Vreelandella piezotolerans: one gene and its partner. The protein of the gene in region 1 binds, or shares a complex with, the protein of each later gene. Links are inferred from orthologs where the notes say so. Each region holds a gene or a part of one and is shown on either strand. Other genes may lie near its edges. The genes, in order: ssb and sbcB.

Region 1 (17,019 bases):
TGAACAACAACTGGTTCTGTGAAGATATTCGCGCGACCAACCCCTGTGGTGAACAACCGCTCCCACCAGAAGGGGCCTGTCTACTGGGATCGGTCAACTTGACCAAGTTCGTGATCGAACCGTTTAGCGCCGAGCCGCGCTTCGACTGGGAGCGCTATCGTAACGTCGTGGCGATCTTTACCCGAATGCTCGATAACGTAGTGGAAATCGCCGGACTGCCGCTTCCCCAACAGCAGCGCGAAATCGAAGCCAAGCGCCGCCACGGCATGGGCTTTTTAGGGCTCGGTTCGACACTGACCATGTTGAAGATACCCTACGGTTCTCAGGCATCGCTGACGTTCACTGAGGAAGTGAGTCGTCACCTCGCGTTGGAAGGGTGGAAGCAAGCGCTGGAACTCTCTAAAGAGAAGGGCATGGCGCCGGTGCTCGAAGAGGAGCACACCATCACGCCAAAAATGATGCGCGAGCGCCCACAGCTGGCCAGCGACGGTTACGAGGTCGGTGACAAAGTGCCGGGCCGCATTCTGCATGCCCGCTATAGCCAATACATGGCCAAAGTGGCCGAGCTGGAGCCGGACTTGGTGGCGCAGCTCGCCGAGCACGGCGCGCGGTTCACTCATCACAGCTCGATTGCCCCGACGGGCACCATTTCGCTCTCCATGGGCAACAACGCCTCGAATGGTATCGAGCCGTCGTTCTCACATCGCTATTTCCGCAACATCATTCAGTCCGGCAAAAAGACCAAGGAGCAGGTGGAAGTGGTCTCCTTCGAGCTGGCCGCCTATCGCCACTTCATCGCTGCCGATGCGGTAGAAAGCGATCTGCCGGATTACTTCATCACCGCCGACTCGGTGTCGCCCGAACAGCACGTCGCCGTGCAGGCCGCCGCGCAGCAGTGGGTAGATTCTGCCATTTCTAAAACGGTCAACGTGCCGACCGAGTTCCCGTTCGAGCAGTTCCAAGACCTCTATTTGCAGGCGTATGAGAGCCGTTTGAAAGGCTGCACGACCTTCCGCTTCAATCCAGAAGCGTTTCAAGGGGTGCTGGTGCGGGAAGACGATCTCAAGAACACCACCTACGTCTTCGAACTAGAGAGTGGCGAAACGCTGGAACTGACGGGCGATGAAAAAGTGCTCTATGACGGTGAGGAGCACAACGCGGCCAACCTGTTCGATGCCTTGAAAGAGGGCACTTACGGTAAGTGGTAACCAGCGCACGCGTAGGCTTGAGCAACGGTCAAACATTGGGAGAGAGCGTTATGGCGGTCGAAATCACGTCGAAAATTGTCGGTTACCGAATCAAACAGCCGGAACGGCCTACCCCCGAGCCCGTGTTGGCCGAGGAGGACCCGCTGACGGTCCGTATCCCCTCGCGTCCGGAGGGGACGCTGGAGGCGGTGTCGGAGAAGATCTCCTACGTGGGGGCCGAAGGGCGTAAGAAGGTCTATTTGCTGGTGTCGTTCATGCCGGTGGAGGGGGTGGTCGGTGGTCAGCGCGTGGTGATCGAGCGCCCGGTGGAGTTTTTCTTTCCGTCGGGCCAGCTCTCCAGCGAGCATCAGTGGATCACTGCCACGATGCGTAGCCTGTCGCTAGCGGCGCGGGGCGGCTATGTCACGCAGGCCGTGGCGGATCTTCGCAAGGTGGCCTGGGATAAGGGGTTGGTGCGCTGTGGCATGAATCGCTGGAATAAGCCCATGTTTCACGATTCTGAAGTGGCGGCGATTGCTTGGTCGATTCAGCAGATTCTCTATCGGCGTGGCTTTCTGGATCAGGACGGCCACCAAGTGCCGGTCGAGACGCTGGTTGCCCGCTACGCCCACCGAATGCAGCATGGCCATGCTTGGCAGCCCGAGGAGCGTCCAACTGTCGATGAGGCCTCAGGCGCGCCTGTATCCGCTAGCGGCGCGCCGGCCACCGTGGGCACCTGCCCCGAGTGCCGAGGGGACTTGATCATGATGGATGGCTGTCCTACCTGCTACGCCGGATGCGGCTGGTCCAAGTGTGGCTGACGCGCCCCTTTGCTAAGTGCTGCGCGCTGGGCCAGCGGGCGGCACACGTCGCATCAGCCGTCATCGGAGGATCAACCGTCGAGCAGGGGGCGGACGTTATCGGTCAGGTAGCAGTCATCGAACTCTCCTTCCGTGGCCAGCGCATCCAGGTCGGGAATCGACACGTGGTGGCGGTCGCGGAAGACCAAACCATCCTCGCTGAGCGCGCTGAACGTGCGGCTGACATGCACCGGGCTCAGCCCCAGAATATCGGCCAGCTGCTCTTGGGAGAGCGGGAGACGGAACTGCCCACTAATATCGTCATTGGTTTGGCGTAGGCGCAGGTACATTTCATGGAGGAAGTGGGCCATCTTTTGGCGCGCGCTGCGCCGTGCGAGGTTCACCAACCGTTCGGTGAGCAGCGCCTGCTGACGGCTGCCGATGGCGAACATCACCGAGGTGAGCGGCAGCGACTCACGAAAGAGATCGAGCATCCGTTTATGGGGGAAATGGCAGACCACTCCGTCCGTAATCATGCGCACGTTCTCGAGACGCTGAGAAAACGCAAACTCCCGCAGGCCGATGATGTCCCCAGGGAGGAAAACTTCGAGAATCTGCCGATCACCATTTTCTAGGTGACGGTAAGAGTAAGCCCAGCCGCTGCGCAGCGTGCAAAACTCGTTGGCAGGGGCGCCCATCTCCCATAGTAGCGAACCAGCCTTGATGTCGTCAGGGCTCTCTTCGAGTGAATTGAGCAACTGCTTTTCGTCGTCTGTCAGCGTACAGTAGTGGCTAAAGTGGCGAATAATGCAGCTCTTATCCTGTTCCACGCGTGCTTCTCCTCGTGCAAACCACCTTTGTTAAACGGCGTCGTTACTTACTATAAGCAGTCGTCACGCGGCATGCTCGCTCTTTTGCGTCTCCCGGCGCGTTTGCGCCGGGACGGCCGCTTAAGAGGTGGTTGACGCGCGGTGACCCCGCTCGAGAAGCGGGGCCAAAAAGCGCCCTGTATGCGAGACGTGCTGCTTGGCAAGCTGCTCCGGGGTGCCTTCGGCAATGATTTGTCCGCCACCCGAGCCGCCTTCCGGGCCCAGGTCGATTAGCCAGTCAGCGGTCTTGATCACATCCAGATTGTGCTCGATCACCACGATGGTATTGCCGTGATCGCGCAGGCGATGCAAGACCGTGAGCAGTTGGCGAATATCCTCGAAATGCAGTCCCGTGGTGGGCTCATCCAGAATATAGAGCGTTTTCCCGGTGTCGCGCTTGGCGAGTTCGCGGGCGAGCTTCACTCGCTGGGCTTCACCGCCAGAGAGGGTGGTCGCGCTCTGGCCCAAGCGAATGTACGAAAGCCCAACGTCCATCAGCGTTTGTAGGCGGCGGGCGATGGCAGGCACTGGGCTGAAAAATGCCAGGGCGTCCTCCACGGTCATCTCCAGCACTTCGTGGATGGTTTTACCCTTGTAATGAATATCCAGCGTTTCGCGATTATAGCGCTTCCCTTTGCACACGTCGCAAGGCACGTAGATATCCGGCAGAAAGTGCATCTCGACCTTGATCATGCCTTCGCCCTGGCACGCCTCGCAGCGCCCACCTTTGACGTTGAAGCTGAAGCGGCCCGGTTTGTAGCCCCGTGAACGTGCCTCTTGGGTGCCCGCAAACAGCTCACGAATGGGCGTGAAAATGCCGGTGTAGGTGGCCGGATTAGAGCGCGGCGTGCGACCAATCGGACTCTGGTCGATATCGATCACTTTATCGAGCTGATCGAGGCCCTCGACCTTCTCATATGGCGCGGGAGTGAGCGTGGTGGCACGGTTGAGCTCGCGGGCCGCAATCGGCATCAGGGTGCCGTTGATCAGCGTCGACTTGCCCGAACCGGATACTCCGGTGACGGCAATGAAGAGCCCGAGCGGCAGGCTGAGGGTGACGTTTTGCAGATTATTGCCAGTCGCGCCGTGTACCACTAGCTGCTTATCGGGATTGCCGGGAATGCGATAGGGCGGCACGGCAATTTCGCGGGTGCCAGAGAGATATTGACCGGTCAGTGAGTGAGGGTTGTCCATCACCTGCTGAGGCGTGCCTTGGGCGACGATTTCACCGCCGTGCACCCCGGCACCGGGGCCAATGTCCAGCACATGGTCCGCCGCGCGAATGGCGTCCTCGTCGTGTTCGACCACGATCACGGTGTTGCCCAGGTCGCGCAGCCGCTCCAGGGTTTTCAACAGGCGATCGTTATCCCGCTGGTGCAGGCCGATGGAGGGCTCGTCCAGGATGTACATGACGCCTACCAGCCCCGCGCCGATCTGGCTGGCCAGACGAATGCGCTGGGCTTCGCCGCCCGAGAGGGTGTCGGCGCTGCGCTCCAGGTTCAGGTAGTCCAGGCCCACGTTGACCAAGAACTCCAGGCGCGCGTGGATCTCGTTGACGATCTTGGCGGCGATCTCGCCTTTACGACCGGGTAAGTCGAGCTCGGCAAAGTAGTTCCACGCCTCGCCAATCGGCAGGTGGACGATATCGGCAATGTTGTGTTCGTCCACGTAGACATGACGCGACTCTTTGCGTAGCCGCGAGCCGCCGCAGGTCGTACACGGCTGGACGGCGATATACTTGGCGAGATCGTCGCGCACCATGTTGGACTCGGTTTCGCGATAGCGGCGCTGCATATTGGGCAAGACACCCTCGAACGCATGTTCCCGAGTGACTTTGCGGCCGCGATCCCCCACGTACACGAACGGAATTTGCTCATTACCGCTGCCGTTGAGAATGATGTCGCGCTCGTGTCGCGCTAAGTCCTGCCAGGGCGTTTCCAGCTCGAAGCGGTAGTGCTTGGCCAGTGCTTGTAACTGGGTGAAGTAATAAATGTTGCGCCGATCCCACCCTTTAATGACGCCTTCCGCCAGAGAGAGCTCCGGGTGGCTGATGAGCTTGTCGGGGTCGAAGTATTGTTGAACGCCCAAGCCATCGCAGGTCGGGCAGGCCCCCGCCGGGTTGTTGAAAGAGAACATGCGCGGCTCGAGTTCGGAGAGCGAGTAGCCACACACCGGACAGGCAAAGCGCGATGAAAAGGCGAGATCCTCCTGCTCGCCATCCATGAAGTGAATCATCGCCGTGCCGTCGGCCAGGTTCAGCGCCGTCTCGAACGACTCTGCCAGCCGCTGGGCAATGTCGTCGCGTACTTTGAAGCGGTCGACCACCACGCTGATATCGTGTTTTTTACGCTTATCCAACGGTGCGATGTCGTCGAGTTCGAGCACTTGACCGTCGATCTGCACCCGCACGAACCCCTGGGCACGCAGCTCGCTGAGCAATTGTAAATGCTCGCCTTTGCGACCCTTCACCACTGGGGCCAGCAGCATTAGCTTGGTGCCTTCGGCGAGATTCATGACTTGGTCGACCATTTGCGAGATGGTCTGGGCTTCTAGGTCTTCCCCGTGCTCGGGGCAGCGCGGTGTGCCGGCGCGGGCAAACAGCAGGCGCAGGTAGTCGTAAATTTCGGTGATCGTACCGACCGTCGAGCGAGGGTTATGCGAGGTGGACTTCTGCTCGATGGAAATGGCCGGAGAGAGTCCCTCGATGTGATCCACATCGGGTTTTTCCATCATCGACAGGAACTGTCGCGCGTAGGTGGAAAGCGACTCCACGTAGCGACGCTGCCCCTCCGCGTAGAGCGTATCGAACGCCAGCGATGACTTGCCGGAGCCGGAGAGCCCGGTAATGACAATCAGTTTGTCACGGGGCAGCTCCACATCGATCTGCTTGAGGTTGTGGGTGCGGGCACCCCTGACCAGAATGCTGTCCATCAACACCTCGAATCGCGTGGCAAAAGCGTAATTATACGTTTGCTGTACCCTTCCCGGCAAAACTGTCTCTGCTGTCGCCACCGCGCTGGCGTTTCCAGCGTGGTGACAAAGCGCTAGAATGGTCGGTTATCTCAGGCCGTTCTGGCCCATCCACCATACACAAGGGCACTATGCGCAAGGTTTCCGCACTGCTGCTGGCCGCTGAACGCCGTGCAATCAGCGGCTTGGCTGGCCTTTACGCGTCTCGTATGCTGGGACTCTTCATGGTTCTGCCGGTACTCGCGCTCTATGCTGATACGTTGGCAGGTGCAACGCCGCTGCTCGTGGGGGTCGCGTTAGGCATCTATGGCCTTACCCAGGCGTCGCTGCAAATTCCGTTTGGCCTGCTCTCTGATCGTATCGGGCGCAAGCGAGTGATTGCCATGGGGCTTGTGATTTTCGCCGTCGGTAGTGTGATCGCTGCAATGGCGGATACGATTGTCGGCGTGATCGCCGGGCGCGCGCTGCAGGGCGGTGGCGCCGTGGCGGCGGCCATCATGGCGCTACTGGCCGATCAAACCCGCGAGCAGGTTCGCACTGCCGCCATGGCCACCATCGGTCTTTCGATCGGCGTGTCGTTTGCCATTGCCATGGTGCTTGGTCCCTGGCTGGCCGCCTGGGCCGGTCTCTCCGGCGTGTTTTGGTTTACCGCCCTGTTGACGCTGGTGGGACTGGTGGTGCTATGGCGCTGGGTGCCGCCCGCTCCGCGCCGGTTGCGCCACCGCGACGTTGGGCTGGATCGCAAACAGTTCAAGAGCGTGATGACTCGACCCGATTTGTGGCGACTGGATCTATCGATTTTTGCGCTGCATTTGGTACTGATGGCCATTTTCGTCGCCATTCCGTTTCGCTTGCTCAATGCAGGCGTAGCAGCGGAGTACCATGGGCTTGCCTATCTCGGCATCATGGCACTGTCATTCGTCGCCATGGTGCCGCTGGTCATCGTCGCGGAAAAACGTCAGCGGATGAAGCTGATGTGCCTGCTGGCCATTGGGGCCATTGCCTTGAGCCTGGCGAGCCTGGGGATGCCGCTCTCGCAAGGACGTTGGCTGTTCGTTTGGTTGTTCGTGTTTTTCACCGGATTTAATTTGCTGGAGGCGACGCTGCCCTCCATGCTCAGTAAGCTGGCCCCAGCGGGTGCCAAGGGGACGGCCATGGGGGTGTACTCCACCAGCCAGTTTTTAGGCGCCTTTTTAGGCGGCACGCTGGGCGGCTTGTTAGCCAACGTTTGGGGGTTGAACGCCGTCTTCATAGGCTGTGCCTTGTTGGCGCTAGGGTGGTGGACGGCCATGTGGCGTATGCCGTCGCCGCCGCCGCTCTCGAGTGAAGTGATGGCGCTGCACGAAACGCAGCCCGATGCGATGAACCTGTTGATGGAGCATCTTGCCGACGTGGTCGGCGTAGAAGATGTGATGGTCGTGCCAGAAGAGCGTTTGGTCTACTTGAAGGTCAATCGCGACGCATTGGACCAGGCGGCGTTGTCGAGACTGATGTCGCCGCCACGAACCTAATGACTCACCGCTGGCTTAGCTGTGACCAGCTGTCAGTGACCGCTAATGTACACGATGAATGATGAGGAGCGACCTTATGGCGCGCGGGATTAATAAAGTTATTTTGATTGGCAACTTAGGCCAGGATCCGGAAGTCCGTTTCACTCCCTCCGGTACCGCGGTGGCGAACCTGAACCTGGCCACCTCTGATACCTGGATGGATCGTCAAAGCGGCCAGCGTCAGGAGCGCACCGAATGGCATCGCGTGGTGCTGTTCAACAAAACGGCCGAAATTGCCCAGCAGTACCTGAAAAAGGGCTCGAAAGTCTATATCGAAGGCCGCCTGCAAACGCGCAAATGGCAGGATCAAAATGGCCAGGACCGCTACAGTACGGAGATCGTCGCCAACGACATGCAGATGCTCGATGGCCGCAGCGGTGACTACCAGGGCGGCGGTGCGCCGCAAGGTGGCTATGCCCAGCAGGCACCTGCTCAGCAGGCCCCGCCGCAGCAGAACTATGGCCAAAACTATGGTCAGCAGCAGCCACCCCAACAAGGCGGTTACCCCAATCAAGGCGCTCCGCAGCGCTCTGCGCCGCCCCAGCAGCCTGCGCCTAACCAGCAGAACAACAGCTACGGTGCGCCTGATCCGGGCAATTTCGACGACTTCGACGACGAAATTCCGTTCTAACGCTGGCAGGCGTTCGTCACCGCATGACGCACGAGTTTACGTTCTTGGGTTGAGGAAGAGGGTCTGTCTTGAAGCTGCTGATACTGGATGCCGGGCACTGCTTGAGTTTAGCATTGGCTCGGGAAGCGAGCCGGCGCACCGATACCGAGCTGGTAATCGAACAGGGCCTCGCCGTTTCGGCGAGCCAGCTGCAGGCCATCGCGCCCGATGCGGTGATCATTCCGCCGCTGGCGCATCCGCTGAGCATGACCCCTGCCGAGGTAAAAGCCCATGCGGACGCCGTGGAGCGCTGCGTGGATGCGTGTCAAACCCAAGGAGTGGCGCTGGTCTGGTGCGTGTCCGATCAGCTTTACGAAGAGGGATTCGATATCCCCATCGATGAGCACGTCGTGCCCGCCCCACGCGACGAGTGTTTGCGCCGCCTCGTCCAGACCGGCGACCGCATTCGCGCCGACTACCACCGACACCTGATCGTGCGCTTGGGGCCCCTGTTCGCGCTGGAAGGCAGTCACGCTTGGCTGAATGAAATCATTGATAGCTTGGTGACCGGGCAGGCGGTTCGGGCCGCCGAGGATGTCGTCTGTTGCCCAACATCGGCCGATGCAGTGGCGATGGCGCTCATCGGCATGCTGCAGCAGCAGGCCTGCGGGGCCGACGCTTGGGGGGCCTACCATTTGGCAGGGACGGAGCCGGTCAGTGCGTTCACCTTTACCTCGATGGTGCGCACGCAATTGGCGACGCACCTGGAGGGCCGAGGTGAGACGGTCGCGCTAGGTGAGGTGCAAGCACTGAACCATCACCACGATGCTAAATTACGCCGCGTATTGAACTGTCGCCGCGTGCTGGATGTGTTTGGCGTTCATCAAAAGCCATGGCGGCTGGAAGTTGGACGCATGCTGGATGCTTGGTGTCTCACCCGCGACCAGCAGCCCGATGACGTTGGGACAGGAGAGTCAGTTTGATCAATGTGGGTCGCAGCCTGCTGTTTTATGTAGGTTATTTCACTGCCATGCTGCTCATTGGGGTGCTTTTTTTACCCATCGCACCGTTTCTGCCACTGGCGGCTCGCTATCGGCTGTTGAATCTCTACAACTACTTCTTGATGGTGTGGTTCCGCATTGCCTGCGGTGTGCACTATGAGATTCAGGGGCGGGAGAATATCCCGTCAGGGCCCTGCGTCATTCAAGCCAATCACCAGTGTGAGTGGGAGACGGTCTTTCTGCAGGTGATGAAGCCGCCGGTGTGCACCGTGCTCAAGCGCGAGCTGCTGCGCATTCCCGTTTTTGGGTGGGGGCTGCGCTTGCTACGCCCGATCAGTTTGGATCGCTCCAAGCCCGCGCGAGCCATGAAACAGGTGCTGACGCAGGGCGTCGAACGCCTGGGCACTGGCCTGTCTGTCCTGATTTTCCCAGAGGGCACGCGGGTGGATCCTGGCGTGCGCAAGCGCTATAACAAAAGCGGTAGCGTCGTTGCTTGCCGAGCCGGTGTGCCGGTGCTTCCCGTCGCTCACAATGCCGGTGAGCGCTGGCCTGGTCGTCACTGGGTCAAGCGCCCAGGGGTGCTTCGCGTGCGCATTGGACCGCCCATCGCGACCGAAGGGCGCACGCCCGACGAGGTGTTGGTGGATGTCGAAGCCTGGATCGAGGGGCAGCTGCAGGAGATTTCCGAGGTCCCAAGGCCCGTGGCTCGCTAAGCGACGCTGAGCAACTATCCACACATATTCACGCAAAAACGGCGCCCGAAGGCGCCGTTTTTGATGCCGTACATGGATATCAGCCGTCGTAGCGCTGGAACACCAAGCAGGCGTTGGTGCCGCCAAAGCCAAAGCTGTTGGAGAGCACGCGCTCGAGGGTGACGCCGTCGCGACGCTCGGTCACGATATCGAAACCGTCGGCCTGCTCGTCGAGCTGCTCGACGTTGGCAGAAGCGGCCACGAAGTCGTGCTGCATCATCAGCAGCGAGTAGATCGCTTCCTGTACGCCAGTGGCACCCAGCGAGTGGCCGGTGAGCGACTTGGTCGAGCTCATGGCGGGCGTTGAGTTGCCGAACACGCTGCGAATCGCTTTCAGTTCAGCGACATCGCCAACCGGCGTCGAGGTGCCATGGGTATTGATGTAGTCGATATCGCCCTGCACCGTGGCCATGGCCTGATGCATGCAGCGCATCGCGCCCTCACCAGAGGGGGCCACCATGTCATGGCCATCCGAGGTCGCGCCATAGCCGACGAGCTCGCCATAGATCTTGGCGCCGCGCGCTTTTGCATGTTCGAGCTCTTCCAGCACCAGCATGCCGCCACCACCGGCGATGACGAAACCATCGCGGGCCTGATCGTAAGGGCGAGAAGCTTTGTCCGGGGTGTCGTTATAGTGCGTAGAGAGAGCACCCATGGCGTCGAACAGACATGACAGCGTCCAGTGCTCCTCTTCGCCACCGCCAGCAAAGACTACGTCCTGCTTGCCGAGCTGGATCTGCTCCATGGCGCTACCAATGCAGTGGGCCGAGGTCGCACAGGCAGAAGAGATGGAGTAGTTCACGCCTTTGATCTTGAACGGCGTGGCCAAGCAGGCGGATACCGTGCTACCCATGGTGCGGGTCACGCGGTAAGGGCCAACGCGGCGCAGGCCTTTCTCGCGCATGAGATCGGCGGCTTCGACCTGATTGGCGCTAGACGCGCCGCCCGAACCGGCAATCAGGCCGGTGCGCTCGTTCGACACTTGCGCTTCGGTCAGACCAGCGTCTTCGATGGCTTGAGCCATGGAGACGTAGGCGTAAGCCGCTGCATCGCCCATGAAGCGGCGCAGCTTGCGGTCGATCAGCGTATCGAGATCGATATCGACACTGCCCGCCACATGGCTGCGGAAGCCGCGCTCGGCGTACTCTTCCTTGAAACGAATACCGCTGCGCCCGCTTTTGAGCGCGTCTAGGACCTGTTGCTGGTCGTTGCCTAAGCACGACACGATGCCAAGGCCGGTGACTACCACTCGTCGCATGGGAGCCTCCTGTTAGAAATTCGCAGTGGAGGTGAATAGGCCAACGCGCAGGTCATTAGCCTGGTAGATATCGCGCCCGTCGACGGACACGGTGCCGTCGGCGATGCCTAAAATGAGCCGACGGGTAATGACGCGCTTCATGTTGATGCGATACGTCACTTTTTGAGCGTCGGGCAAAATTTGGCCGCTGAATTTCACTTCGCCGCAGCCTAGCGCACGGCCTCGGCCAGGATGGCCAAGCCAGCCCAGATAAAAACCTACCAGCTGCCACATCGCGTCGAGACCCAAGCAGCCAGGCATCACCGGGTCGCCGGGGAAGTGGCAGTCGAAGAACCACAGATCCGGAGTGATATCCAGCTCGGCGATCAGTTCGCCTTTGCCGTGTTCACCGCCCTCTTCATGGATATGCGTGATACGGTCGAGCATCAGCATGTTGGGGGCTGGCAGCTGTGCATTGCCTGGGCCAAAAAGCTCGCCACGCGAGCAGGCCAGCAGTTCTTCGCGATCAAAGGAGTGTTGCTTGGTCACTGAATCGTTCCGAGTATGAAGATGGTTGTTGCGCCTAGTCTACTTCCCGAGACCACCGAATGCACGTCACGGGCGCCTTATCGTCACTTTCTAATGCTTTTTAATGATTTGCCAATACGGCAATCGTCATGAGTGTAACGTTTCACTTAGCGAATTCGCACAATAAACGGCCTATTGACGTAATATGCTCTATCCAAGTTTTGGGTTAGACGGCATGATGTCGTCGACCCTTGTTTTTAGTTAGTGACTGCTGATAGGACAACAAGACCCGCCATGTGGCTGCCTGTTTCTCTTAATCGTCCGCTGGTTTGGGTAGCGCTCATGGCGCTGCCTGCGTGTGTATGGATTCCTGATACCGCGCTGCGCATGGTGGCCGCCAGCTTGGTTACGTTGGGTTTATGGGATGCTTGGCACCAAGTTCGTCAGCAGCGGTTGCGCCTGCGGCTTGCCCAAGATGCCATGGGGTTAGCGGGGGATGCCATGGTCATCAGCGACGTGCAAAATCGCGTTCTGGCCGTCAACCCGGCCTTTACCGACATTACCGGCTACGAGAGTCAGGAGATGGTCGGCCGCAAGCTTGAAACCCTCGCGGCGCAGCGCCACGACAAAGCCTTCTATGAAAGCTTTTGGAGCACCCTCAAAGCCACGGGCCGTTGGGAAGGGGAAATGTGGAACCGCCGCAAACATGGCGATGAGTACCCCGAGTGGCTCAAGGTTCGTGCCGTGACCGACAAACGCGGCAAGATTACCCATTTCATCAGTCTGTTTACCGATATTTCGGCGCAAAAGGCTCGCGAGCGTGACCTGCGCCGCATCGGCTACGAGGACCCGCTGACCGGGCTACCTAATCGTCGCCGCCTGCATGACCTAATGGCCTCAAGGCTGCGCCACCTGCGCGCGGGTGAGAGTTTGGACATGGCGCTGATCGATATCGATGGTTTGAAGTCGGTCAATGACAGTCTGGGCGTCGAGCAGGGGGATCGGTTGCTTGCGCGGTTTGCTCAGCGGCTCACCAGCTACATGGCGGGCAGCGTCGTCGGCCGCCTGGGGGGTGATGAGTTTTTGGTGATTCGCACCACCACCTTCGATGATCACGATAAATGGATCATGACCCTGCGCGATCATATGTGCAGCCCTTTCGAGATCAATGAGCAGTCGCTGCGCCTAGGGCTGACCATTGGCAGCTGCCGCGCGCCCGAAGATGGCCGCGACTCCGGCGTGCTGTTTCAGCGTTTGGAGTCCGCCCTGTATAGCGCCAAGCGATTGGGGCGTAACCATAGCCAGCGCTTTCGCCCAGCCTTGGACAAGCAGGATAATCCCCAGCTGGCGCTGGTCAGCGATCTGCGCGCCGCGCTGGTGTCCGGTGACCAGTTAGAGCTTCACTACCAAACTCAGCACCACCCAGGCAGCGGTGAGCTGATGGGCATGGAGGCATTGCTACGCTGGCGCCATCCACAGGATGGCATGATCTCGCCGGGCGAGTTCATTCCTCTGGCCGAGCGTCATGGTCTGATGGCCGAGCTAGGTAGCTGGGTGATCGAGAAAGCGTGTGCGCAGCAAGCACACTGGCAAAACAGCGGTATGCCCAAAGTGACCGTGTGGATCAACATCTCGGCGCTGCAGCTCTTTCAGGGCGATCTGGAAACCCAATTGGCGACCTGCTTGGAGCGCTATCAGCTCAAACCGTCGCAAATTGGTCTGGAGCTCACCGAGTCGGTGCTGCTGGACGAGCGTGCCGGCGACATGGGCCCCCGCCTACAGGCGCTTCGGGCGCTTGGCTACGCCATTGCCATCGACGACTTCGGTACCGGCTATTCATCGTTAGGCTATTTGAAACGACTGCCGGTGGATAAGATCAAACTGGACCGTGCGTTCATCCGCGAGCTTCCCAATGACCAAGCCGATGCGGCCATCGTCACGGCGGTGTTGGCCATGGCCGATGGGATGGGACTGGAAGTCGTGGCGGAGGGCGTTGAAACTCAAGCCCAGTGTCAGTTTTTGATCAAAGCGGGCTGTACGCTGGTGCAGGGATTTTACTTCGCCAAACCACTGCCTGCCTCCGAGCTAGAGCAGCGCTGGTCGCCGGTGGCGCTTGCCGAGGGTGTTCATTGAGTCGTTGCAGCGACCCGCCGTGCGTAGTAGCTAATGCCTAGGCAAAGCGCGGCCCAGATGACCGCTTGCACCGGCAAAAGCCACGCTGCCAAACTTACGTTGGCCAGCGCCGCGCCTCCCAAATAAGAGAGTGGGCCGCTGATCGCCCCGCACGCGGCGGCAATCAAAGGGTAGCGCCATAGCCAAGCAAGCGAGTGAAATACCAGCGTGGCGAACAGCGGCCAGAGCATCCATAGCCATACGGGCAGCAGTCCCGCAACGAGCGCTTGGTCGCCAAAATCGAAGCCGCCTGCCACATGTAGTCCGCCATCCAGCGCCAGCCCCAATAGAGCGAATAGCCCGATGAAACGCCATTCGCCGGGTTTGGCCCAGTGCCAAAAGTGCCAGCCCAGCAGTGCCGCCCCGCTGATCGCGGCGATCCATGAGCCGCCCAGCACACATAGCAGCCAGCCCGCCTCGAAGCGCAGCGCATTGAATAACATCGCGCGTACTGGCATGGGGGAGGGCGACGCCATTTACAGCGCTCCGGTGAGCGGGGCCGGTTTGGCCGCCGGCTTGGCCAGCAACAGGTGGCAGGTGCCGATGGAGCGCTCGATAAAGCCGCCTTCGCAGTAACACAGGTAGTAGCGCCACATACGAATGAAGCGCTCGTCATAGCCTTGGCTACGTACCTGGTCGAGACTCGCCTCGAAACGGTGGCGCCACTCCCGCAGCGTCCGTGCGTAGTGCTGGCCAATCTCATCGAGCGCCACGACGTTGAGAGACGTTTTACGCATTACGCTCGAGAGCATGGCGTGATGGGAGGGCAAAAAACCACCGGGGAAAATGTAGCGCTTGATGAAGTCCATGTCGCGTTTGGCCTCTTCGAAGCGCTGGTCGCGAATGGTGATCGCTTGCAGCATCACTTGACCATCATCGGTCAGCAGGCTGTCGATCTTTTCGAGATACGTATTGAGATACTGATGTCCCACCGCCTCGATCATTTCTACCGAGATCAGCCGATCGAAACGTCCGGTCAGCTCGCGATAATCCTGCTTCAGCAGCGTGATTTTATCTTCCAGCCCTTCTTCTTTGATGCGCAGGGCGGTATGTGCGTACTGCTCCTCGGAAATCGTCGTGGTGGTCACCCGGCAGCCGCGTGTCTTGGCAGCGTGAATGGCCAAGCCGCCCCAGCCCGTGCCAATTTCCAACAAGTGGTGCTCGGGGCGAACGTCCAGCTTCTCGAGCATGATGTCGAGCTTATAGGTCGAGGCCTCTTCCAAACTGGCTTCCGGGTAGGGGAAGACGGCGCTGGAGTACATCCAGTGGCGTGTATCCAGGAATGTCGCAAACAGATCGTTACCGATGTCATAGTGCGCGGCGATATTGCGCTTGGAACCGGACAGACTGTTGCGTTGGAAGCGGTAAGCCAGTCCCAGCAGCCAGCGGGTGAGGCGAGCGCTACCGTTCTCCATCTGGCCATTGACATGATCCAGATTGGCCGCGAACAGGCGGACCAACGCCACCAAGTCATCGGCGTCCCAATCGCCGTCCATATAGGATTCTGCGGCACCGACGGTGCCGCCAAAGGCGAGCCGCTTCCAGGCGCGTGAGTGACGGATCACCACGGTGACTTGTAGCGGGCCCTCCTGACCCAGGTGATGGCACTGGTTGCCCTCGATCAGCGTAATGCGCCCGCCGCGAAAGGCATCCAACTGAGCCAGCAAACGGGGTTTTAGCCAGCGAGTGAAGCGGTCTTGGCGCGCTGGCTGGCTATTGGGAGGCGTGGTACGCAGGGTGGTCATTTTGAAGTCTCCTTGCGCTTAGGGTGGTTATAAACGGGGATGCGCTTGAGCCACAGGCGAAGCGCTTCAAAATGGATTCCCGCGACCGTTTTCAGACTCATCCAAGGGTGCTTGGCGAGGGTGGCCAGCAGCACGCCGCGCGTGGCGGGCGCTGCATCGAGCGTGAGCGTAGCGTCGAAATGGCGTTGTTCGTGCTGCCAGTTCTCCATATGCAGATAGAGCTGGTCGCCGGGCGAATTGAATTTCCAGCGATAGGTCATCTCCATGGGGTTGAAGGGCGACACGTGCATGGCTTTAGCAAAGCGTGCCTGATGCGCGTGGCGGTCGGTCTCGACATGGCAGGCGTAGCAAGTACGCTCGCGCCAGGGCATATTGGTGACTTCACCCAGCACGGCGGCCAGGCGTCCCAGCTCATCGTAGGCGTAGTACACGGTGATAGGGTTGAACATCGTGCCGAGGGTGCGCAGTTGGGTCAGCATGCAGATACGACCGTTAGGGGCGCTGCCTAGCTGGCGGGCCAACTCTTCCCGCACGGCGGTGCGCAGCGGGCGGTCCGTCGGGGCCAGATAATCTTCGCGACGAAAGCGCGCCAGCGCCGGGCGTCGCGCGCTGAATCCCGGCACGCCGTCGAAGAGCGTGGGGAGCTCATCGAGATCGAGCCACGCCATCCACATCTGATAGCTAAACGTGTGAACCTTGGGCGTAAAGCGGCGGTGGCGAAGCGTACCGCGATAGATGCGCGAGCGCGGCGCAGCGATCATCCCAGCCCCTCCCCAACGCTGTTGGGCATCAACTCATGCGCGGGCAGCGCCGTCGGCGTGGTGGGCGGCTCAGCGGCTTCGTCACAGCCCAGTGCCTGCGCCACACGTAGCGCGCTCCAAACGCCGTCCTCATGAAAACCGTTGCGCCAGTAGGCGCCGCAGAAGTGGGTGCGCCGTGCCACCGACGAGATCTCGTCGTGGCGCATTTGAGCGGCCTGACCTGCCAGCGTGAACTGGGGATGGGCATAGGTGTAGCGGCCAAGCACCTTGGTCGGATCGATACTGTCGGAATCGTTCAGCGTGACGCAAAACGTGGTGTCTGCTGCTAAACGCTGCAGGATGTTCATGTTGTAAGTGACCGATACTCGCTCGTCGGCGCCGCGGCCATCCAACCGGTAGTTCCAGCTTGCCCAGGCGCGCTGGCGGCGGGGCAGCAGCGAGGTGTCGGTGTGCAGCACGACCTCGTTGTCCTGGTAAGGCATTGCTCCCAGGATCTCGCGCTCGGCGGCAGAGGCATCTCCTAGCATGGCGAGCGCTTGGTCAGCGTGACAGGCCAGTACGACCTGGTCGAAGCGTTCGCTGCCCTGGGCCGTGGTCACCACGACACCCGTGTCGCTGCGAGTGATGTGGGTCACCGGGGTGTTGAGACGGATGCGCGACGCATAGGGCGCGGTCAAGCTGGGGATATAGCGCTTGGAGCCGCCCACGAGGGTATACCATTGGGGGCGGTGGTTGACCGATAGCAGTCCATGGTTGCGGAAAAAGCGAACGAAAAACGTCAGTGGGAAAGCGCGTAGATCACCAATGCTCGCCGACCAGATGGCGGCCCCCATGGGC
Region 2 (11,354 bases), 360 kb from region 1 along the record:
TGATTTATCCGACCACAATGCCTGCGTCGAAGGTGCCCGTGAGATCCATGAAACGCATGGTCCGATCAGCGTGCTGGTCAACTGTGCCGGTATCACTCGCGATGGCACCATGAAGAAAATGTCCTACGAGCAGTGGTATCAGGTCATCGATACCAACTTGAACAGTGTGTTCAATACCTGCCGCAGCGTTATCGAGATGATGTTGGAGAACGGCTACGGTCGCATCATCAACATCTCTTCCATCAACGGTCGCAAAGGACAGTTCGGGCAGGTGAACTACGCCGCAGCCAAAGCGGGGATGCACGGGTTGACCATGTCGTTGGCGCAAGAAACGGCGACCAAGGGCATTACCGTAAACACCGTCTCGCCTGGCTATATCGCCACCGATATGATCATGAAAATTCCGGAGCAGGTGCGCGAAGCGATTCGTGAAACGATTCCGGTCAAGCGCTACGGCACTCCCGAAGAGATTGGCCGCTTGGTGACCTTCCTGGCCGATAAAGAGTCCGGCTTCATTACAGGCGCCAACATCGATATCAACGGTGGCCAATTCATGGGCTAAGCCCCCGACATCCCCCACGTTCTCTTTCCACAAGAAAGAGAACGCAAAACGGGAGGCGATCTGCCTCCCGTTTGCTATTTAGCGACTAGGTACGCTCCGGTTAGGGTTGCGGTGGGCGCGCTAAACGGCCCAGTAGGTTGTCCAACTCGTTGACTTCCTGCTGCCAAAGACGTTTTGGCATAGGGCCGAGGGCCAAGAGGTCGACCAGCACCTCCTCTAGTTCGTCTGCTTTGCTGCGTTCAGCGTTCAGGCCATTATTCAAACGCTCTACTTGAATGGCAAGCCTTAGCGGTTCGTCCCGCTGCTTGACGCTGCCGAGAGCAAGCAGTGAGAGATGGACACGCAGGCGTGCCAACTGCTCCTCAACGTCGTCCTGCTGTGCGCTGGAGAGAGGCTGCGTGGTAGACGAACGGACCTCGTTACGGCGCTGGTGCGCATCGCGATACGTAGTGGGCAGAGGCGCGGTCAGCACGCCAGCGGCGTCCACCGTCTGAGCATCTTCACCACTGAGTGCCCGATGGTCCGCTGCCAGATGTGCATTGATCAGGGGCAGTAGCGCATGCCACTGCTGCACCTTGTCGACGACTTCAAGGCGGCTCAAGCGTTCCCGTTTTGCACGCAAGATGCCGCCAAGCCGTTTCTGCATGCCGTCGCTTCGGCGGTTGCGGGGCAGCGGCTCTAGCTGCTGAAGACGGGCAAGGTAAGCCTCTAGCCGCTCGGCCTCATTGGCGTGGGCGGGTTGCCAGCTATCCATGTCATCAATGAGATGCTGAAGCTGGTCGAGCGTTTGCTGTTGCCGAGCGGCTTGCTCCTGTTTTTGAGCGTCGCGCTGCGCAAAAAGCTGGTCACAGGCGCTACGAAAGGTCTTCCAGAGCGCTTGTTCGTCACCCTTTGGCGCCCGCCCGAGTGACCGCCACTGCTGCTGTAGCCGCTTGGTGTGAGCAATACGCGTTGCCAGCGGCTGCTCGGAATCGTTCTGCAACGCCTGTACCTGCTCGATCATTGAACGTTTTTGCGCTGCGATTTGCTCGGCGCGCTGGTCGATCAGTGCTTGAAGGCGGTGACGAATCGCACCAAATCGGCGGCCAATGGCTTCGGAGTGCTCTCGGGGGATGGGAGAGTAGTGGCGCCATTGGTGACGTGCTTTGTCACGGATCTCCCGCAGCACGTCGGGGTCTGCATCCTCGGCGGGCTGAGCCAGCAGCGTTTCAAGCTGCTTACAGAGTGCCTCGCGGCCACGCAAGTTGGCCTCGCGCTCTTGGTCGAGCTGGTCACGCCAGGGCGCTAAGCGCTCATGAATACGATCAGACGCTGCACGAAAGCGCGCGGATTGCTCTCTATTGGCTGCCGCATCGCCCAGTGCTTTCCACTCCTTTACGAGCTGGCGGTGATGACGGTCCAGCGCCGATTCGGCCATATGAGGATCGTCGGCCAAGGCTTCGATACTGGCGCAGAGCTGCTCACGCTTGGGACCTGCCACAAAACCGCGCCAGTCGCGCAGCTCGGCAAGCCGCGCGCCAAGATGTTTCAAGCGACGCTTGAGCGGCTTGGCCTCTTCGTCCGTGAGGGCATCGAAGGTGGGCTTCAAACGTTGGTGGAGGCGGCTGGCGCTCTTGAACGCGCCGCGCTCTAGCAGGTGCTCGAAGTTATCGAGCTCACCCTCAAGCGCATCGTGCGACACCTCTGGGCTTGCGGGGGCCGCTTGCTGAGACGCTAGCTGTTTTTGCGCCTGAGCCAGAAGCGCAGGTGGGGTCAGGGCCTCGGGCCAGCGGCATGCGTTGACATGCTTTGACAACGCTTGATCATCGCTATTGGCCAGGGCGCGCTCCACCGCAGGGCATTGTGCTTGCCAGCGCTGCCACGCTTCCATACTCTGCTCGTACTGCGCCAGCGCTTGGCTGTAACGTTGCTGCGTGACTTCGTTAGGAGGATGAAGGTCAGACAGCGCCTGCCAGCGCTGACCCAAAAGCTGACGCTGGGCGCGCAGGCTGTCGATATCCTGGGCGGTCAGTTCCTCGGCCTGGGTGAGGCCTTCTAAGGTTTCTTCTAACCCCTCCAGCAGATGGTCACGCGTACTATCCGCTTCAGCGCGGCGGGCTAGGCGCTGTTGATGCGCCTGTTCCTGGGTTTCGTGATCGTGCAGCGTTTTACGGCATCCCAGCATGGCTTGCTGGAAACGCTGCTCTTGGCTGATGCTGGGCGGATGATTGAGCTGCTGCCACTCGCGCTCCAAGTGGCGCAAACGGCCGCCGTAAAGTGGCTCCCACGGGGCACGGGCGTGCTGCTCCAACTGCCTCAATAGGTGCTCGCGCTGTTCCTGTTGCTCTTCTAACCACTGTTCGTCGTTACGCCGCTGGGTGAGCTGCTCCTTCGCAAAACGTATGATCTGGCGGTCGCGACGCGCCTCTTTCAATAGCCGCTTGAGCGACTCCTCGCTATCGATACGCTGCGCTGCCTGATGGCGTACCGCTGCTACGCTATTGTGGCACGCTTGGTGGACTAGATCGGCTTCATTGCTCAACTGTTCAACGGCGATGAGTCGCAGGCCTAGATTGTCGCCCTGCAGCGCAATCGCGTTGAGCAGTCGTTGGTCGCTCAGCAACGCCACCTGGGCTTGGCGCTGCTGTAGGTCGCTATGCCCCTCGGCACCCGTGAGCCGCTGACACACCGCGTTGAACCATGACTCGTTCTCCTGATGCGGCGGATAGGCAGCCAGCAGTTTTTCGATATCGTCGAGCGCAAGCAGGGCCGCGAGCTGGATGTCGCTGTCGCTATCGCTGGCCAGAGAGAGTAGGGCCTCCCGCTGCTCTGAGTGCTGCGGGTCGAGGGATTGAAGTGCCTTGCGGCGCACCTCGGGATCGGGGTGTTGCCACCGAGGAGCGAACAGGCGTCGTAACAGTCCGTGCATGGATCATCCTGCTGTGAGGTGCGGAACGTGAAAAAAATCAGACATCGATGAGCAGGCGGTTGCAGTCCTCGTCGCTGTCGCTTAGCTTTGCCTTAGCGCGGTGAGTTCTCCAGCCAGTCACCACGCAAGGCGCGAGATTGCGCTACCCTTATCTTACCTGAACATGACATGGAGTTCGGCCATGAGCCTCAACGCCAACAGTGCCGACGTAGCCTTCACCTTCAAGGGCGGCATGCTGCCGATGACCGTCATGGAGTTGACGAGCGCTGACCCGGAGCGTATCCGGCGTCAGCTGGCTGGCAAACTGTCGCAATCTCCTGCGTTCTTTCAGCATACACCCGTTGTGCTGAGCGTGGAAAAACTCGATGAGCCCCACCTGGCCCTGGAGCGCATCTGCGCAGTATGCCGTGATCACAAACTATTGCCCGTAGCGGTGCGCGGTGGAGCCGAGCCGATTCGACAGTCGGCGTGGGCGCTAGGGCTGGGGTGGTTCGCACCCGTTGAAGAGGGACGCGTACGCGCCTTGGAAAGCGTTGAACCGATTGCCGAACCCGAGGAAACCGACAGCGAGCCTGAAACGAGCGGTTTGGGAGCATCCCGGCTTTATCGTGGCACGGTGCGCTCAGGCCAGCAGGTGAGCGCTGCAGAGGGCGACTTGATCGTCATCGGTGCCGTCAATGCAGGCGCTGAAGTGTTGGCGGCAGGCAGTATTCACGTTTACGGCGCGTTACGTGGCCGCGCATTGGCAGGCATTCATGGCAATACTCAAGCGGGTATTTTTTGTCGCGAGTTGGAAGCCGAACTGCTCTCCGTGGCGGGTAATTACAAACGGCTGGAAGATATCGACTCTCAACTGTTGGGACGTGCTGCCGAAGTCCATTTTGTCAAAGAGCAGTTAGAGATTAAGCCGCTGGGATAAGCCACACGACTGAGTGTCGGATAGTGCATCGTGCTTAGCGACGCCACGGCTGCGATCCGTTACAGTGTGTGTTTTGTTGACAGTGATGTTCCCGTTATGCGGGTAGCGCCACGCGCTCGCAATGAACGACTTCAAGAAGGAAGTGACTCTTGGCCAAAATTATAGTTGTGACCTCAGGTAAAGGGGGGGTCGGTAAAACCACCAGCGCTGCGGCGATTTCGACAGGGCTCGCGCTGCGTGGCAAAAAGACGGTCGTGATCGATTTCGACGTGGGGCTGCGCAACCTGGATTTGATCATGGGCTGCGAGCGCCGAGTGGTGTATGACTTGGTCAACGTGATCCAAGGCGAGGCGGGGCTGAATCAGGCGCTGATCCGTGATAAGCGCGTCGAGAATTTGTTCATTTTACCGGCCTCGCAGACCCGGGATAAGGATGCGCTGACCCAAGAAGGCGTTGAGAAAGTCCTGGAGCAGTTGAAAGATGATTTCGACTACATCTTGTGCGATTCCCCCGCTGGGATCGAGCGAGGCGCGCAACTGGCAATGTACTACGCCGACGAAGCCATCGTCGTGACTAACCCCGAAGTCTCTTCGGTACGTGACTCTGATCGCATTCTTGGGTTGCTAGGTTCGAAAACTCAGCGTGCCGAGCAGGGCCTCGATCCGGTCAAAGAGCATTTGCTGATTACCCGCTATAACCCTGCCCGTGTCACCTCAGGCGATATGCTGACCCTGGACGATATTCGCGAGATTCTGGCGATCGATCTATTGGGTCTCATTCCAGAATCCGAAGCCGTGTTACGAGCCTCTAACCAAGGGGTGCCCGTCACCCATGATGGCGGGAGCGATGCGGGCCAGGCGTACGCCGATACTGTGTCACGCCTACTAGGGGAGGAGATGCCGCTGCGCTTTCATGAGATGCAGCGTAAAGGCTTGTTGAGCAGGATGTTTGGGGGTAGTCGTCGATGAAACTGTTGGAGTTCTTGAAGCGTGAGCGCAAGAAATCCGCCTCGGTGGCCAAAGAACGATTACAAATCATCGTGGCGCATCAGCGTAGCCAGCGTGGTCAGCCTGATTACATGCCGCTGCTTGAGCGCGAACTGCTCGAAGTGATTCGTCGTTACGTGCATGTGGACGACGATGCCATTCAAATTTCACTGGATAGTGAAGATAACTGCTCGGTACTGGAACTGAACGTAACGCTGCCCAAAAGCTAAGCGTCAATGTGCGTTCGGGGCGGCGGGTGGCGTCGCGGGTGTGCTAGTCTTGGGCTTTTGTTCCCATCCAGCGAAGGTTGTCGGCGCATGGATGGGCGGTCACGCTCAAGGGAGTTTGCATCCATGGCGACACCGAATGCCGCCCCTGCCAGTTTCCTCTGGCACGATTATGAAACGTTTGGTGCCGATCCTCGCCGCGATCGGCCCGCTCAGTTTGCTGCATTACGTACCGATGCGGACCTCAATGAAATCGGCGAGCCCATCGAACTGTATTGTAAGCCCGCTGATGATTACCTACCTCACCCCGCGGCTTGTTTGATTACCGATATCACCCCTCAAAAAGCGCAGCGCCGTGGGCTGCCAGAAGCGGAATTCGCGCGGCAAGTGCAGAGCGCCATGAGTGAGCCCGGCACCTGCGTGGCAGGCTATAATAGCCTGCGTTTCGATGATGAAGTCTCGCGCCATCTGTTTTATCGCAACTTGCTCGACCCCTATGCCCGCGAGTGGCAAAACGGCAACTCCCGCTGGGACTTGATCGATGTGGTGCGGGCGTTTTATGCGCTGCGCCCAGAGGGTATCGAATGGCCATTGCGAGAGGATGGCGCCCCCAGTTTCAAACTAGAGCATCTGACGGCGGCGAACGGCATTGCCCATGAGGGGGCTCATGACGCGGTGGCCGACGTGCGCGCCACCATCGCCTTGGCACGACTTCTGAAAGCGCGTAACCCCAAGCTGTTCGATTATTTGCTCGGTTTGCGCGGCAAGCGCGCGGTGGCCAAACAGCTCGACCTTCCCAGCGCCAAACCGCTATTGCACATTTCCCGCCGTTATCCGGCCAGCCGAGGCTGTAGCGCCCTGGTCATGCCGTTGGCAGAGCATCCCACCAACCCCAACGGGGTGATCGTGTACGATTTGAGCGTCGACCCCGGCGATTTGCTGTCGCTCAGTGCCGAGCAGATTCGTGAACGCGTGTTCGTCAGTCAGCAGGACCTTTCTGAAGGTGAGGCGCGCATTCCGCTCAAGGTGATTCATATCAATCGCTGTCCGGTGGTCTTTCCCGCCACGGTGCTCAAAGACGTGGAAGGTGAGCAGAAGGGCGAGTACGGTGCGATCGTGGCGCGCTTGGGCATCGACATCGCCGCCTGTCGAGGGCACTGGAAAACTCTGCGCGAGGCCAGCGGCGTGGCGCAGAAGGTGACCGAGGTATTCAGCGGCGGCTACGAAGAGTCGCCCCAAGACCCTGATTTGATGCTCTACTCCGGCAGCTTTTTCTCTGCGGCGGATCGTCAGCAGATGGAGCGGGTGCTGGCGATGGACCCCTGGGACTTGGTGGGCCAACGCTTTGCTTTTCAAGACCCGCGCCTGGAGGAGATGCTGTTTCGCTTGCGTGCCCGCAGCTACCCCGACACCCTGGAGGGTGAAGAGCGCGAGCAGTGGGAGGCGTTTCGCTGGATGCGTATGAACGATCCTGCGCTATCGGGATTGACGCTCAAAGCGTTTGCGCGTGACATCGAGCGTTACAATCAGCAGCCGCTCACCGATCATGAGCGGCAGATTCTCGAAGAGCTGGTGATGTTCGTCGAGGCCATGATGCCAGCCCAGGCATTCGATGCCTAAGCTGGCAATGGTGACGGCTAGCGAGCGTCGAAGGGGGCGAGCGTCTCACGGTAAGCGGCGATATCGCTGGGCGCATCCCCAGGATTGAAGCGAATGTCTAGCGGGTGTGCGAGCAGCGCAGGCCAGAGCGCCTGCAGCTCCTCGACACTAACCTCGAGGGCGCGTTCTGCGATCTGCTCACGGCGGTCGAAGCGTACCTCGTCGAGTGCCGTGGCTTGCCAATAGCGATTGGCCATGCCCTGCAGGCTGGTATCCCGCTGGCGCAGTCGGTCATGCACCGCTTGCCGGTGGGCCGCCAGCTCCTCATCGCTGAGCGTCTCGAGGCGCTCCCCGGCGGCTGCCATGAAGGCGTCCATCCGTTCGGCAATGGTGCCACTATCCACGTCCGGCGACTGCACGATCAGACCAATGCCCGGTGCTTCCAGCAGCGGCGAATAGCCCGCATTGACGATATAGCCAAGCTGCTCCTCGGTGCGTAACTGCTGGTAGAAGGGCGTGTCCAGCCACTGGGCCAGAACGCTGAGGCGCGCCTGCTCGTCGATGCTGGTATCGCGCCCCTGCAGGTAGCGCAGTACCAGTGACTCTTCACGGGTGCTGTGTGGATGAAGCACCGTCGATTCCTCGCTCGCCTCCAGTGGCGCCAGCGTGGGAATGTCATCCTGCGTCAAGCGCGGGGTCAGCGCGCCGCGAATGAGACTGGCCTGTTCTCGTGCCTGGTCGGCGGTCAGGTTCCCCACGGCCATGGCGTCGATGTATAGACCATCGAGGAAGCGTTCGCGAAAATCCTCCAGGTGGTGCTTATCGAGTCGTTTGCTGGCGGCCAGCAGTTCGTCGGTCGACCACTGGGGGGAGAGCAGCGCCTCACCCAGGGCTCGGCTGGCTTGGCCGGTCAACGACGCGCGTGGCGCGTTGCGCCACTCCCGCTGTAGCTGGTAGCGCACCCGCTCGAAGGCGCCAGCAGAGATATCCGCCTGCTGAAGCTGCTCGATGGCTTGCTCGATGAGCGGCGTTTGGCCATCCCGCCAACCGGAAAACGACAGCGTCATACCGCGCGCGTGGGCGTAGGCGCTAAACGACTGACCGGCAAGCCACGCGGGGTAAAGCGACTCGTTGAGGCTGTCGTTGAGCCAGCCTGCGAGTAACCGCGTCAGCACGGCCTCTTCCGCCGAGTAGCTGGCGCTGGGGTGCTGTAGGCTCACCCGCCATTCGACGCTGGGCGTATTGAAGCGGCTGTCCTGCATGTGCCAAGCGGTAAACGTCGGCGTATCGATGAGTGTCGACGGCTGCTCGTCCTGGCCCGCTTGAAGGGTTAGGTCGCTGGCAATGAAAGGGTTGGGGGCAGGGAGCGCGAGACCGCTCAAGATCTGACCGGCCGTCGTGGGTGGCAGCTCTTTCCACTGGGTATTGAACCACGGTGAGACGGTATCGCTCTCCACATCCGGCGCAGAGTAGACGCGCAGCAGGTTGTCAGGCGTTAGGGCGTCCAAGTAGAGCTGCTGGCGCTCGCTGTCCATGCCGTCCATGCGATAGGCGGCGTACTGCACGTCTTCCACCGGGTAGCGCGAAAGGCTCATGGCTAGGCGGGTGGCCTCTTGCTGGGGGGCGCCGTGCTGTTGAAAGCGAAACGCCTGCTCGCTGAGACTTTTTTGCTCGTCGTAGCGCCACTCGGCCAGCCCGTCGGCGCGAATCTGCTCGATCGCGGCAAACAGCGTGGCTTCGATGTCGTCAAGGCGTTCGGCACCCATGGGCGTCAGGCTAATGGAGACGGTAAATAGTGCTTCATTGCCATCACCGCGGCCCACACCCGCTGAGAGCCCATCGGCCAGGCCCGCCTCACGCAGCACGGCCAGCAGGCTACCGTCGCCCTCATCGCCTAGTAAGTGGGCGATGAGCTGAGTCGGCTTGGTGCGGTACTCGTCCGTGGGGTCGGGAACGGGGAAGTAGAAACGCAGTTGGCGGCGATCCTGCAGCGACTCTCGTTCGATATAGCGCGGCAAGGTGTCGGGGTCGATCAGCGGCTCGTCGACGGTGGGTGCGCTTAATCCATGGTCAGGAATGTCGGCAAAGCGCTCCACCACGAGGGCTTCCAACTCGTCGAGCGGCTGGGGGGCCACCACGGCCAAGTTCATGACGTTGGCGTCGTAGTAGCGGTGGTAAAAATCGATCACCCGCTCGCGTAGCGTTGCTTCGCCCTCTGGCGGGTTGGCCAGGGTGTCTCTGCTGCCCACCGCGAAACCGGTGGTGGGATTGTCTGGGTTGAGCAGTTGATTCAGCACGTCGTTTTCACGACGGGACTCATCGCGGATGCGCGCCATGTACTCGGAGTGGACGATGTTGCGCTCGCTCTCCAGGTGGTCGGCATTGAACAGCGGCGAGAGAAAGAATTCGCTAAAGCGATCCAGCGCGCCGGGCAGCGCGGAGGGCTCGATATCGAAAAAGTAGTTGGTGTCCTGCTGAGCCGTGAAGGCGTTGTGCGACCCTGCGTTATCCGAGATGTAGCGCTGATAGGCATCCGACTGCGGGTAGGGGTCGGTACCTAAAAACAACATATGCTCAAGGAAGTGGGCCAGACCCTGGAGGTCGTCCGGGTCTTGAGCACTGCCGACCCGCACGTTCATGGACGCGGCGGCCTTGTCGGCATCGGGGTCGCTGACCAGCAGCGCCTGTAAGCCATTGTCGAGGGTGATGACCCGGTAGTCGCGGTCATCGAAAGGGCTGATGGTCGGGGTAATGGCCTCGGCGACCGGGCTCTCTTCTGCCCAGAGGGGAGTGGCGGGCGCCAAGAGCAGGCCGATGGTCAGGCCAACAAGCGCGCGCCTTGCCAGCAGGCGAGGCGGAATAACAGACATAGTGGGCAACATTACGGCTCCTGTGACACGGACCAGCGCAACATGGGCCCCGTAGGGTGTGCGCAAGAGGGTGACTGATAGGCAGGGTTATTCACATGCTTTGATACCGGAAAAGCGCCCAACAGTTCCAGTGGGGCGGGCATCAACATGGGCGTTAGTGCCTCGACGTCGGTGCCAGGGTCTAGCCAGCGGTGTAGCGCCTGAGGGGGAATGATCACCGGCAAGCGGTCGGTGAGCGACGATAGGCAGGCGTTGGCTGGCACGCTAATCAGCGCCGTCGAGTCGGTAAAGGTGGTCAGCGTGGTGTGGTAACGGCACCAGAGCGCACCGAGTAGCAGCGGGGAGCGGTTCACGTGGGTCACCAGAAACGGTTGCTTGCTGCGTGTCTGGGGCTTCCACACGTAAAAGCCACTCACCGGAATCACGCAGCGCCGAGCGTTGAACGCTTCGTGAAACATGGGGCGCTCACTCAGCGTTTCCGCTCGGGCGCAGTGCGGGGCGTGGTCGAGGACCTTGAGCCAGGGCGGCGTCAGCCCCCAAAAGAGCGGCGTGTGCGTTAACTGCCCCTGCTCTAAACGAAGGGCGGACACGGGCTGGCGCGGTGCTAAGTTGGGAGACTCGATGAGCAAAGCGGTGCTTTTGAGGTCTGGCGCAAGGCGGGCAAGGGATAGGCGCTGTACGTGTAGGCGTCCCGTCATGCCGGTCTCCTTAGGGCGCGATGCCTGCGGCGCTGATGCAAAATGGCAAAGGGAAGTCGTAATACGTTAAATGTCGCGTTTTAGTGTCGAAAACAGTGTTCGATGTAAGGTATCCTATCGTATACCTTGCTCACGCTAAAGCGCGAGGAGGCATTCTTCCCTGTTTGCCGCTGACCTGAAGAGATCGCCATGGCCCGTCCTAGACAGCATGCGCCCGATGCCCTCCACGCGCAGGTCATGCACGCTTGTGATGAGTGGTTGGCTAAGCAGCCAGTCCATGGTTTATCACTACGTGCTCTGGCCAGAGAGGTGGGCTGCGCGCCCAGTACGCTGCTAAAACTCTACGGCAGCTTTAACAATTTATTGCAGCACGTCAACGTAGAAACCCTCGCACGTTTGCAGCACACCATCACGAGTTTGGCTGAAGACGATCCCGAGCCCTGGCTGCGTTCTCTGGCGCATGCTTACTGGCGGTTCGCCGAGCAGGACTGTTATCGCTGGCAGCTGTTGTTCGACTATCCGCTGGCTCAGGAGGGTGAGCTGGACCAGCGTCAGAGCGATCTCATCGAGGCGCTGTTTACGCAG

What was found.
Region 2: the proteins of ssb (region 1) and sbcB are in contact, whole or in part, in a crystal structure (PDB 3C94), measured with the Escherichia coli proteins. The link is inferred for Vreelandella piezotolerans from one-to-one orthologs.

Annotation. Positions count from the first base shown.
Region 1 is NZ_CP048602.1:154,076-171,094, forward strand. Bases 6,327-9,210 are described here. They hold ssb (single-stranded DNA-binding protein), read left to right. Parts: upstream 6,327-7,413; coding sequence 7,414-8,007; downstream 8,008-9,210. Other genes in these bases: GYM47_RS00710 (MFS transporter), read left to right, coding at 6,327-7,337; GYM47_RS00720 (sugar nucleotide-binding protein), read left to right, coding at 8,076-8,969; GYM47_RS00725 (lysophospholipid acyltransferase family protein), read left to right, coding at 8,966-9,210. Outside these bases: GYM47_RS00690 (adenosylcobalamin-dependent ribonucleoside-diphosphate reductase), read left to right, coding at 1-1,208; GYM47_RS00695 (ribonucleoside-diphosphate reductase), read left to right, coding at 1,259-2,008; GYM47_RS00700 (Crp/Fnr family transcriptional regulator), read right to left, coding at 2,080-2,817; excinuclease ABC subunit UvrA, read right to left, coding at 2,938-5,787; more of GYM47_RS00710, read left to right, coding at 5,958-6,326; more of GYM47_RS00725, read left to right, coding at 9,211-9,700; fabB (beta-ketoacyl-ACP synthase I), read right to left, coding at 9,780-10,997; 3-hydroxyacyl-[acyl-carrier-protein] dehydratase FabA, read right to left, coding at 11,010-11,525; GYM47_RS00740 (putative bifunctional diguanylate cyclase/phosphodiesterase), read left to right, coding at 11,799-13,637; GYM47_RS00745 (DUF2878 domain-containing protein), read right to left, coding at 13,631-14,152; GYM47_RS00750 (SAM-dependent methyltransferase), read right to left, coding at 14,153-15,421; GYM47_RS00755 (DUF1365 domain-containing protein), read right to left, coding at 15,418-16,182; GYM47_RS00760 (NAD(P)/FAD-dependent oxidoreductase), read right to left, coding at 16,179-17,019. UniProt on the Escherichia coli protein: Plays an important role in DNA replication, recombination and repair. Binds to ssDNA and to an array of partner proteins to recruit them to their sites of action during DNA metabolism. Acts as a sliding platform that migrates on DNA via reptation.
Region 2 is NZ_CP048602.1:517,487-528,840, forward strand. Bases 5,107-7,975 are described here. They hold sbcB (exodeoxyribonuclease I), read left to right. Parts: upstream 5,107-5,728; coding sequence 5,729-7,222; downstream 7,223-7,975. Other genes in these bases: minD (septum site-determining protein MinD), read left to right, coding at 5,107-5,357; minE (cell division topological specificity factor MinE), read left to right, coding at 5,354-5,605; GYM47_RS02420 (insulinase family protein), read right to left, coding at 7,240-7,975. Outside these bases: phbB (acetoacetyl-CoA reductase), read left to right, coding at 1-562; GYM47_RS02395 (DUF349 domain-containing protein), read right to left, coding at 663-3,470; septum site-determining protein MinC, read left to right, coding at 3,652-4,389; more of minD, read left to right, coding at 4,539-5,106; more of GYM47_RS02420, read right to left, coding at 7,976-10,083; GYM47_RS02425 (SOS response-associated peptidase), read right to left, coding at 10,083-10,769; GYM47_RS02430 (TetR/AcrR family transcriptional regulator), read left to right, coding at 10,959-11,354. UniProt on the Escherichia coli protein: Degrades single-stranded DNA (ssDNA) in a highly processive manner.